DNA from 3 places in the Martelella sp. AMO21009 genome. Region 1 is predicted to be linked to each of the others. Evidence: predicted binding sites of a transcription regulator. Region 1 holds the regulator's gene; each other region holds the start of a gene.

Region 1 (3,280 bases):
GACCGCCTGCACGAGCCCGGCACCAGCCTTTCCGGCGGCCAGCAGCAGCGGCTCTGCATCGCCCGCGCCATTGCTGTCAGCCCCGAAGTGATCCTGATGGACGAACCGTGCTCGGCGCTCGACCCGATCGCGACCGCGCGCGTGGAAGAGCTGATCAGCGAGCTGAAGCAGAACTACACCATCGTGATGGTGACCCATTCGATGCAGCAGGCCGCCCGCGTTTCCGAACGCACGGCGATGTTCCACCTCGGCTACATGGTCGAGGAGGACGACACCGACACGATTTTCACCAATCCCGCGGACCAGCGGACCCAGGACTACATCATGGGCCGGTTCGGTTAAGGAGACGCACAGATGGCACACTCGCATATCATATCGGCCTTCGACGAGGAGCTGAAATATCTCCAGCGCCGGATCTCCGAAATGGGCGGCATGGCGGAAGAGATGGTCTCGCAATCCGTCGTGGCGCTGGTCAACACCGATACCGAGCTCGCCGAAAAGGTGATCGCCGAGGATCTGGCGCTGGACGATGCCGAGCGCGAGGTCGGCGAAAAGGCGATCGTCACCATCGCGCGGCGCCAGCCGGTGGCGGCGGACCTGCGCGAAATCATGGGCGCGATCCGGATCGCCGCCGATCTCGAGCGCGTCGGCGACATGGCCAAGAACACCGCCAAGCGGGTGATTTCGGTGCAGGGCACCGGCGTGCCGCGCAAGCTCGCTCACGGCATCGAGCACCTGTCGGAACTGGCGCTGCTCCAGCTCAAGGAAGTGCTCGACGCCTACACCTCGCGCCAGGCCGACAAGGCCAACTCGATCCGCGAGCGCGACGAGGAGATCGACGCGATCTACACCTCGCTGTTCCGCGAGCTTCTGACCTACATGATGGAAGATCCGCGCAACATCACCACCTGCACGCATCTTCTGTTCTGCGCCAAGAACATCGAGCGCATCGGCGACCACGCCACCAATATTGCTGAAATGATCTACTACATCGCCACCGGCTCGCAGCCGCAGGGAGAACGCCCGAAGGACGACATGTCGCCCTCGGTCGGCTCCGGCGAAAGCAAGTCCTGAAACCATTTGACAGAGGCACGAGATGGTTCCGAAGATTGCAGTTGTCGAAGATGAAGAAGCGCTGAGCGTTCTGCTGCGCTACAACCTTGAATCGGAAGGCTATGAAGTCGAGACGATCGCCCGCGGCGACGAGGCCGAACTGAGGCTCCAGGAACGGGTGCCGGACCTTCTTCTGCTCGACTGGATGCTGCCCGGCGTCTCCGGCATCGAGCTCTGCCGCCGGCTCAGGATGCGGCCGGAAACCGAGCGCCTGCCGATCATCATGCTGACGGCGCGCGGCGAGGAAAGCGAGAAGGTTCGCGGCCTTGCGATCGGCGCCGACGACTATGTCGTCAAGCCGTTCTCGACGCCGGAACTGATGGCGCGCGTCAAGGCGATCCTGCGCCGGGCCCGGCCGGAAGTGCTCTCCAGCGTCTTGAAATGCGGCGATATCGAGCTTGACCGCGAGACCCACCGCGTCCATCGCAAGGCCAAGGAAGTTCGCCTCGGGCCGACCGAGTTCCGGCTGCTCGAATTCCTGATGACCTCGCCCGGCCGGGTGTTCTCGCGCTCCCAGCTTCTCGATGGCGTCTGGGGCCACGACATCTATGTCGACGAACGCACCGTCGACGTCCATGTCGGCCGGCTGCGCAAGGCGCTCAACTTCTCGCAGATGCCCGACGTGATCCGCACCGTGCGCGGGGCCGGCTATTCGATGGAAGTGTGAGGGGCCGCATGGCCCCTGCTACTTCGCCCTTTGAGATGAGATCGTACGCCGGAACATCCATTGAATCGAAGTCCGGTCAATCCCGTGCCTTCGACGTTCGGGATCAGCGGACTTCGAAACCGCGGTAATTGTCGTCGCGGATGGCGTTCATTTCGGTCATGTAATTGCCCATGCCGCCCATATACCACATCGAGGTGCGGGGCTTGCCGGGAATGTTGGCGCCGTTGATCCAGCTATCGGTAACCTCGAACAGCGTGCCGGCCATGCCTTCCTGGCACACCCGCACCCAGTCGTCCTGGGCCTTTTTGCTGGTCTCGATGATGCCGTTGCCCTGTTCGGCCTTTTCGATCAGGGTGCACAGGAAGTCGACCTGCCATTCATGCACCAGCGGCTGGCTGGTGAAGGGGCTGAACGGGCCGAACACCATCAGAAGGTTCGGAAAACCGGCGATCGACATGCCGGCATAGGCGCGCGGGCCTTCCTTCCAGGCGTCCTTCAGGCGCACGCCGTCGCGGCCGATCGTGTCGATCTTCAGATAGTTGCCGGTCATCGCGTCGAAGCCGGTCGCCATGATCACCACGTCGAGTTCCAGCTCCCTGCCGCCGACGATCAGCCCGTTTTCGGCGTAGCGCTCGATCGGCTCGGCCTTGACGTCGTGGAGGGTGACATTGTCGCGATTATAGGTCTCGTAGTAATTGTCGGCGGCCAGCGGACGCTTGGCGTAATAGTCGCGCGGGGTCAGCTTGCGGGCGGTCTCCGGATCCTTGACGATGGCGTCGATCTTCGACTTGATGAAATCGGTCGCCGTCTTGTTGGCTTCGGCGGTCACCGGAATATCGGAGAAGGTTTCGAGCAGGAAGCTGAAGCCGTTGCCCTTCTGCCACGCCTTCTCATAGACCCGGCGGCGCTCTTCCTCATCCACCTCGAGCGCGGACACGGTGCTTTCGTCGAAGCCGAAAACCGCAGCCGTGCTCAGCGCCCAGTCGCGGAAGCCATGCGGATCGGCCTTGATCTTCTCGCGCGTTTCGGCCGGGAAGGGGCCGATGCCGAGCGGCACCACCCATTGCGCGGTCCGCTGCAGCACATGCAGATGGCCGACCTTGTCGGCGAGCGCGGTGATGATCTGGATGCCGGTCGAGCCGGTGCCGACCACGCCCACGCGCTTGCCTTCCAGATCGGGCGCGGTGTCCGGCCATTTCGAGGCGAGCAGGACCTCGCCTTTGAACTTGTCCTGGTCGGGAAATTGCGGGGCATAGGAGGAGGAGAGAAGCCCCACGGCCTCGATCACATATTTTGCCTTCACCGTATCGCCGGCCGTGGTGGTCAGAAGCCAGCGGCCCTCATCCTCTTTCCATTCAGCGCGGGCGATGCGGGTGTTGAAATGGATCGAGCGCTTCAGGTCGTGCTTGTCGGCGACCGCGTTCAGATAGTTCAGCACTTCAGGCTGCTTGGCATAGCGCTCCGACCATTCCCAGTTCTGGAACATGTCGAGGTCGAAGG
Region 2 (3,280 bases), on a different contig from region 1:
CGGAAACTGATCCCGCACCTTTCACAGTGGCTTGAGCCACACCGCCGACACTTTGGTTATCAATCGCAATAGCTGTGGAGATCTCAAGCGAAGTCGCGGTGGACGAAAGCGTTGCGTTGTCGACAATGGTTTCGACGCCGCCGTCCCCGGCCTTGTTGGAAATACCGGTAGAAAGAGCAAGATCAAGAGCGTTGGTGGCCGATGCGCTGACATCGGCACCGTCCGACAAGGACACATAGCCCATACTGGAGGCGCCGGAGGTTTCGACGCTGATCGCGGTTGCCTTGTGAAGACCCGGATTGCTGATGTCTATATTGACGCTGTTGGAGGCCGTGATCTGACTTGCGCCATCGACCACGACAGAGCCGGTATTGCCGACGCCGCTACCCGTCAGGCGTACGCCAAAGGCATTGTTTCCGCCGATGCTGACGGACGAACCGCCGGTGATCGTCGCCGCCATTTCAGAACCGTCGGCATTGCCGTTCACGATCACGGCGTTGGTGCCTGGGGTCAGGGCCGAGCCGATGCTTACCGTCGTGCCGTCAAGTTTGACCGTACCCATATGATCGGCCGTGCCGCCTGGCGCGAGCGTGACGACAATATTGGCTGTCGCAAGGAGCCCGCCCCGCACCTCGCCGCCGGAAAAGTTGGCGGCGACCGCGCCGTCGCCTTGCAGCACAACCGGCCAGTAAATCCTGTTGTAGCTGTCGGCGTTGAGGGTAAGCGCATTGCCGCCGCTCGACGTGAGCCTCACGCCAGTGAAGCTAAAATTATACCAAGCATCGCCGATTTTCATGCCGGGATCATTGAGCGTAACAGTCGCACCCTGCAGGTAATTATAGGTGATGCCGACCGGCTTATTGCCGGTACAATCGATCACCGCATTGGCACCGCCAGCCGATCCACACTCATTCGCCGCAAATGCAGTCGAAGCCCCCGTGCCAAAATAAGCCGCACCTGACGAAAGCGCCAGCATGCTGAGCGCTATCACCGATGCGGTTGCGCGCGGCGCGTAGCTCGCTGCCTTGCCCGCGACCTTGGTCATGCGCCCGCCGCGCAGGTTCTCTCTCGACAATGTCATGTAGCCCCCCATTAAAGCTAATAAGCTGATTCCTGATTTAGCGAGATGACATTAAGCGCACAGAAATACAAGCAGATTCGATAGCAGTCGCTAACATTTAAGGACGTGGCGCATCATGCAAACTTGCGTTGAGCACGTACGTATGCGCCATGTGCCTTAAAGCGATGGATTTTCCGGAAGCGACACGTTTCACTAACCCGGACGGATCGATCTTCTGATTAAGGGGAAAAAGGGGCCGTGTATCGCCTGAACGTACCCAATGATGTGCCGAACGTCCCGAAATGGTATTCGCATCATTGAAGTGCGGCCTGCATCAAAGGCCGGCGAACCCTGCAGCCCGGCCTAGCCAGATTTTGCCCAAGCCGGGCATGCCGCCAAGCGTCAAGCGCAGTCCAGATGAAAGGCAACCGCAGAATAAATCCGTACCTTGACCTTTTATGACAGTTTTATGACAGTTATTTGAATATTAAATAACAGCACACCGGTAAATTTCGGGAATTATGAAATTTTTACAACAATATATGCTTACATGACTTTCGTTGTTATAGCACTCCCGTTTTCAACCAAACCTCAAAAGGGCTATCTGATGAAAATCGGAAATTTTTCCAAGGGCGCTAAGGTTGCTGCCGTTGCCGTCGCCATGGCCGTCTCCGGCACTTTCGCTCACGCCGCCGACACGTCGCTGACCGGCTCGGGCGCCTCCTTCCCCTTCCCGCTCTATTCGGCCTGGTTTAAGGATTTTGGCCAGAAGACCGGTATCGAAGTCAACTACCAGGCCAAGGGCTCCGGCGGCGGTATCGAAGACTTCACCAACCGCGTTGTCGATTTCGCAGCCTCCGATGCTGCCATGAATGACGAAGAAATCGCCAAGGTCGACGGCGGCGTTGTTCTCCTGCCGATGACGGCCGGTGAAGTTGTTCTCGCCTACAATCTCGAAGGCGTTTCCGAGCTGAAGCTGCCGCGCGACGTCTACCCGAAGATCTTCCTCGGCGAAATCACCAAGTGGAACGACGAAGCGATCGCCGCCGCGAATGAAGGCGTCGAGCTTCCCGACGAAGACATCACCGTTGTCGTTCGTTCGGACTCGTCGGGCACCAACTTCAACTTCACCAACCATCTTTCGGCAATCTCGTCCGATTTCGAAAGCACGGTCGGCGGCGGCAAGACCGTTCCGTGGCCGAAGGCTTCGAACTTCGTCGCCGCTCCGGGCAACCAGGGCATCACCGCCACGGTCAAGCAGACCCCCGGCGCGATCGGCTACATCGAGTATGGCTACGCCCAGCAGACCAACACGCCTTACGCCATGCTGGAAAACCAGGCCGGCAACTTCGTGAAGGCTGGTCCGGAAGCCGGTAGCGCCGCGCTCGCTTCGGCCGAACTCGACGAAAACAACGTCGCCTTCATCACCGACCCGAAGGGCGAGCAGGCTTACCCGATCGCCACCTTCACCTGGATGCTGTTCTACAAGGACGGCCAGGACGCCGACACCGTTGCGGCTCTGAAGGAAATGATCAACTACGGCCTGACCACCGGCCAGACCATGGCCGACAAGCTGGGCTACATCCCGCTGCCGGAAAACATCATCGAAATCAACAAGAAGTCGATGGAAGAAATCGGCGGCTGATTTCGGCCTGATCAAGCTTTCGCCGGGGCGTAACGTGTTTGCGCCCCGGCTTTCGTCCGATTGCAGCACCGCGCAAGAATTGTGACGCTCGTTATTTGTCAGATCGCGGCCACCCGATCGCCGCCAGCAGGAGCCCGTTGATGGCCCATACATCGAAATCCGCCCCGCCAAGCGACGGCAGCGTTTCGCGCCCGCCGACCGCTTTCGAGTACGGTTACGACAAATCCTTCCGCTTTTTGACATTTCTGGCAGGCCTGCTGATCGTCGTCTTGCTGGCCTATATTTTCTGGAAGATCGGCGGCCAGGCAGCGCCCGCCATGCGCCAATACGGGTTGAGCTTCCTGACGACCGTCGAGTGGAACCCCAACACCAATGAATACGGCATTCTCGCGGAAATCTGGGGCACGCTCTACTCGTCGTTTCTGGCATTGATCTTCGGCGGCGGCCTCGGCATCGCGGTCGCGATCTTTCTGACTCAGGGCTTTCTCAATGCCCGTCTGGCCTGGGTGTTCCGGCTGATCGTCGAAATGCTGGCCGCGATCCCCTCGGTCGTTTTCGGCCTCTGGGGCATCTAT
Region 3 (3,280 bases), on a different contig from region 1:
CTGTAACACCATCCCCACGCCCGAAGGCGGCACGCATGAGGCGGGCCTGCGCCAGGCGCTGATGCGGGGGCTGAAGAACTACGCCGAGATGATCGGCAACAAGCGCGGCGCGCAGATCACCACCGACGATGTGATGATTTCGGCCGTCGGCATGCTCTCGGTGTTCATCCGCGAGCCAGAATTCGTCGGCCAGACCAAGGACAGGCTGGCCACCGTCGAGGCCCAGAGGATCGTCGAGAACGCGTTGCGCGACCCCTTCGACCTTTACCTTTCTGCCAACCCGGCAGAGGCGGAAAAACTGCTCGACTGGGTCATCGAACGCTCCGAGGAGCGGCTGCGCCGCCGCAAGGAGCGCGAGGTCAACCGCAAGACCGCGGTGAAAAAACTGCGCCTGCCCGGTAAGCTCGCCGACTGTTCGCAGAATACCGCCGCAGGCGCGGAACTGTTTCTGGTCGAGGGCGATTCGGCCGGCGGCTCGGCCAAGCAGGCGCGCAACCGCGCCAATCAGGCGATCCTGCCGCTTCGGGGCAAGATCCTGAACGTGGCGAGCGCCGGGCGCGACAAGTTCACCTCCAACCAGTTGCTTGCCGACCTGATCCAGGCGCTCGGCTGCGGCACGCGGACGAAATACCGCGAGGAAGACCTGCGCTATGAGCGCATCGTGATCATGACCGATGCGGACGTCGACGGCGCGCACATCGCCTCGCTGCTGATCACCTTCTTCTATACCGAGATGCCGGAGCTGATCCGCCAGGGCCACCTCTATCTGGCCGTCCCCCCGCTCTACAAGCTTTCCCAGGGCGGCAAGACGGCCTATGCGCGCGACGACGCCCACCGCGAAGAGCTGATGAAGTCGGTGTTCACCGGCCGTGGCAAGGTCGAAATCAGCCGCTTCAAGGGGCTTGGCGAAATGCTGCCGGCCCAGCTCAAGGAAACCACCATGGACCCGAAGAAGCGCACGCTTCTGCGTGTCGATATCGACGACGTCGATTTCGAAGGCACCAAGGCTGCGGTGGAAGACCTGATGGGCACCAAGGCGGAAGCCCGCTTCCGCTTCATCCAGGAAAACGCGGCGTTCGCGGAGAACCTGGATATCTGACGGCGAGCGCCGGCCCGGAGACGTTCTCACGGGGCCGGTGTCATACGCCTGATAACGAGCGAGGGCACTACCTCAATGACGGTCACTCCCGCCGTCTCACACGAGGTGCTGCCATGAAATCCCTGCTTTCCGCCACTACCCTTATCGCCATACTCGCCGCCGGCGCCCATGCCGCCGAGATCGGCAAGACAATTGCCGTCGACTGCCCGATCAACGACTGCGACAGCCCCATCAGCCTGACATTCGCCGGTGAATTCGCGATCGACACCGGGACCTTGATCGACGGCGTCGAATTCGGCGGCATTTCCGGGATCGACTACGATGCCGCAACCGGCCGCTACATCGCGATCTCCGACGACCGTTCCCAGAAGGCTCCGGCCCGGTTCTACGAACTCGATATCGAATCAGGCGCCAACGGCATCGACGATGTCTCGGTCGTGAAGACCGTGACGCTGAAGGACGAGAACGGATCGCCCTTTGCGGAAAAGACCGTCGATCCGGAACAGATCCGCCTGTTCGGCGAAAATCTGATCTGGTCGAGCGAGGGCGACGGCAAGGCGATGATCGCGCCGTTCGTGCGCGTCACGTCGACCGATGGCAATTTCGTGCGCGAATTCGCCCTGCCCGACGGCTTTGCGCCGAGCGAGGACCATGCCACCGGCATCCGCAACAATAACGCTTTCGAGAGCATCGCGCTGCTGCCCGCCGGCGACGTGCTGGTGGCCAATGAGGCAGCCCTCTATCAGGACGGCCCCGCCTCGACGCTCACCACCGCAAGCCCCGCCCGGATCGTGCGTTACGATGCCGAAAGCGGCGAACCGACGGCGCAGTATGTCTACATGATCGACCCTATTCCCCATGCGCCGGTCGACGGCGGCGCGTGGAACGACAACGGCCTCTCCGACATGATGCCGCTCGACGACACCCGCCTTCTGATTTCCGAGCGCAGCTTCGCCGAAAACCGCGGCTTCACCATCCGGATCTTCATGATCGACCTCGACGGCGCGACCGATGTTTCGGCGATCGCCTCGCTTGCCGACACCGACGAGACCATCGTGCCGGTTGCCAAGACCCAGATCCTCGATCTCGGCGCCATCGGCATCGAGCCCGACAATATCGAGGCGATGACGATCGGCCGGGCGGAAGACGGAACGCCGCTCCTGCTGCTGGCCTCCGACAACAATTTCAATGCCGACCAGAAGACCCAGTTTCTGGCCTTCAGGATCGAAAGCCTGCCCGGCGTCAGCCGCTGAGACGGTGCTGGTCGGATCGATAAGGCGGGCCCGCATCCTCGTGAAACGCGGGCCCGCACGTGATGGTGAAAGGCTGGCGTTAAGGTTAATTATATCTTTAATAAACATGGCGTTACGAAGGAAACTCAAACCGTGGTACCAACGACTTAAACCGGTTTCTCCGCAAACGCCAAAATTGAGCCGGTTTCCGCGCTTGTCGGGCATGGATACGCTCTCTATAGTCTGTGCCTGACAAAAAAGAAAAGCTCTGTGAAACAATGACTTCGCGCCGAAACTTCATCATCGCCTCTGCTGCCGGTCTGGCCGGCGCAACCGGTCTTGCCAGGGCCGAGAGCCGACCGGGAACGATCACCCGCAATCTGCCCGGCGTCGCGCTGGAGGCTGAGCCCGTCGGCCGCGATGGTTTCGCGCTGGCGCTCGGCGGCGGCGCGGCCAAGGCCTTTGCCCATATCCCCTACCTCCAGAGCCTTGATGAACTCGGCATCAGACCCAAACAGATGACCGGCACGTCGATGGGCTCGATCATCGGCGCGCTCTACGCCAGCGGCATGACCGGCACCGAAATCCGCGAATATGGCGTGGACCTGCTGACCCAGCGCCAGTCGCTGCTGAAGCGCCTGCTGATCGATACCGGCGATACCTGGGGCTCGCTGTTCAACCTGTTCCGTCCGGCGGTGATCGAGCCGGAGATCCTGTTCGCGGCGCTGCTGCCTGCGGACCTGCCCGCCGATTTCGCCGGGCTGGAGATACCGCTCGCGATCGTCGCGACCGATTTCTACGAACAGAACGAATATGTGATGCGCGAGGGGCCGCTGCTGTCGGCGATCGCCGCGTCCTCCGCCCTGCCCGTTCTGCTGACGCCGGTCAGCCGCGACGGCCGGGTGCTGATCGATGGCGGCTTCGTGAACCCAACGCCCTTCGACCTTCT

The links. Region 1 encodes PhoB, which activates phosphate uptake and scavenging genes when phosphate is short. Its sites were predicted from a motif close to TGTCATNNANCTGTCAT; they were not measured.
Region 2: the regulator PhoB is predicted to act here: its motif matches at 1,519-1,535, upstream of pstS (phosphate ABC transporter substrate-binding protein PstS).
Region 3: the regulator PhoB is predicted to act here: its motif matches at 1,138-1,154, upstream of V6766_RS12795 (esterase-like activity of phytase family protein).

What each region holds. Positions count from the first base shown of each region.
Region 1 covers NZ_JBAKFR010000002.1:227,644-230,923, reverse strand. Annotated here, with positions in the region: gene pstB (phosphate ABC transporter ATP-binding protein PstB) at 1-342, shown strand, start outside; gene phoU (phosphate signaling complex protein PhoU) at 355-1,074, shown strand; gene phoB (phosphate regulon transcriptional regulator PhoB) at 1,097-1,780, shown strand; gene V6766_RS03310 (flavin-containing monooxygenase) at 1,884-3,280, opposite strand, start outside.
Region 2 covers NZ_JBAKFR010000014.1:69,675-72,954, forward strand. Annotated here, with positions in the region: gene V6766_RS15605 (autotransporter outer membrane beta-barrel domain-containing protein) at 1-1,081, opposite strand, end outside; gene pstS (phosphate ABC transporter substrate-binding protein PstS) at 1,668-2,705, shown strand; gene pstC (phosphate ABC transporter permease subunit PstC) at 2,846-3,280, shown strand, end outside.
Region 3 covers NZ_JBAKFR010000009.1:130,314-133,593, reverse strand. Annotated here, with positions in the region: gene parE (DNA topoisomerase IV subunit B) at 1-1,099, shown strand, start outside; gene V6766_RS12795 (esterase-like activity of phytase family protein) at 1,213-2,352, shown strand; gene V6766_RS12790 (patatin-like phospholipase family protein) at 2,610-3,280, shown strand, end outside.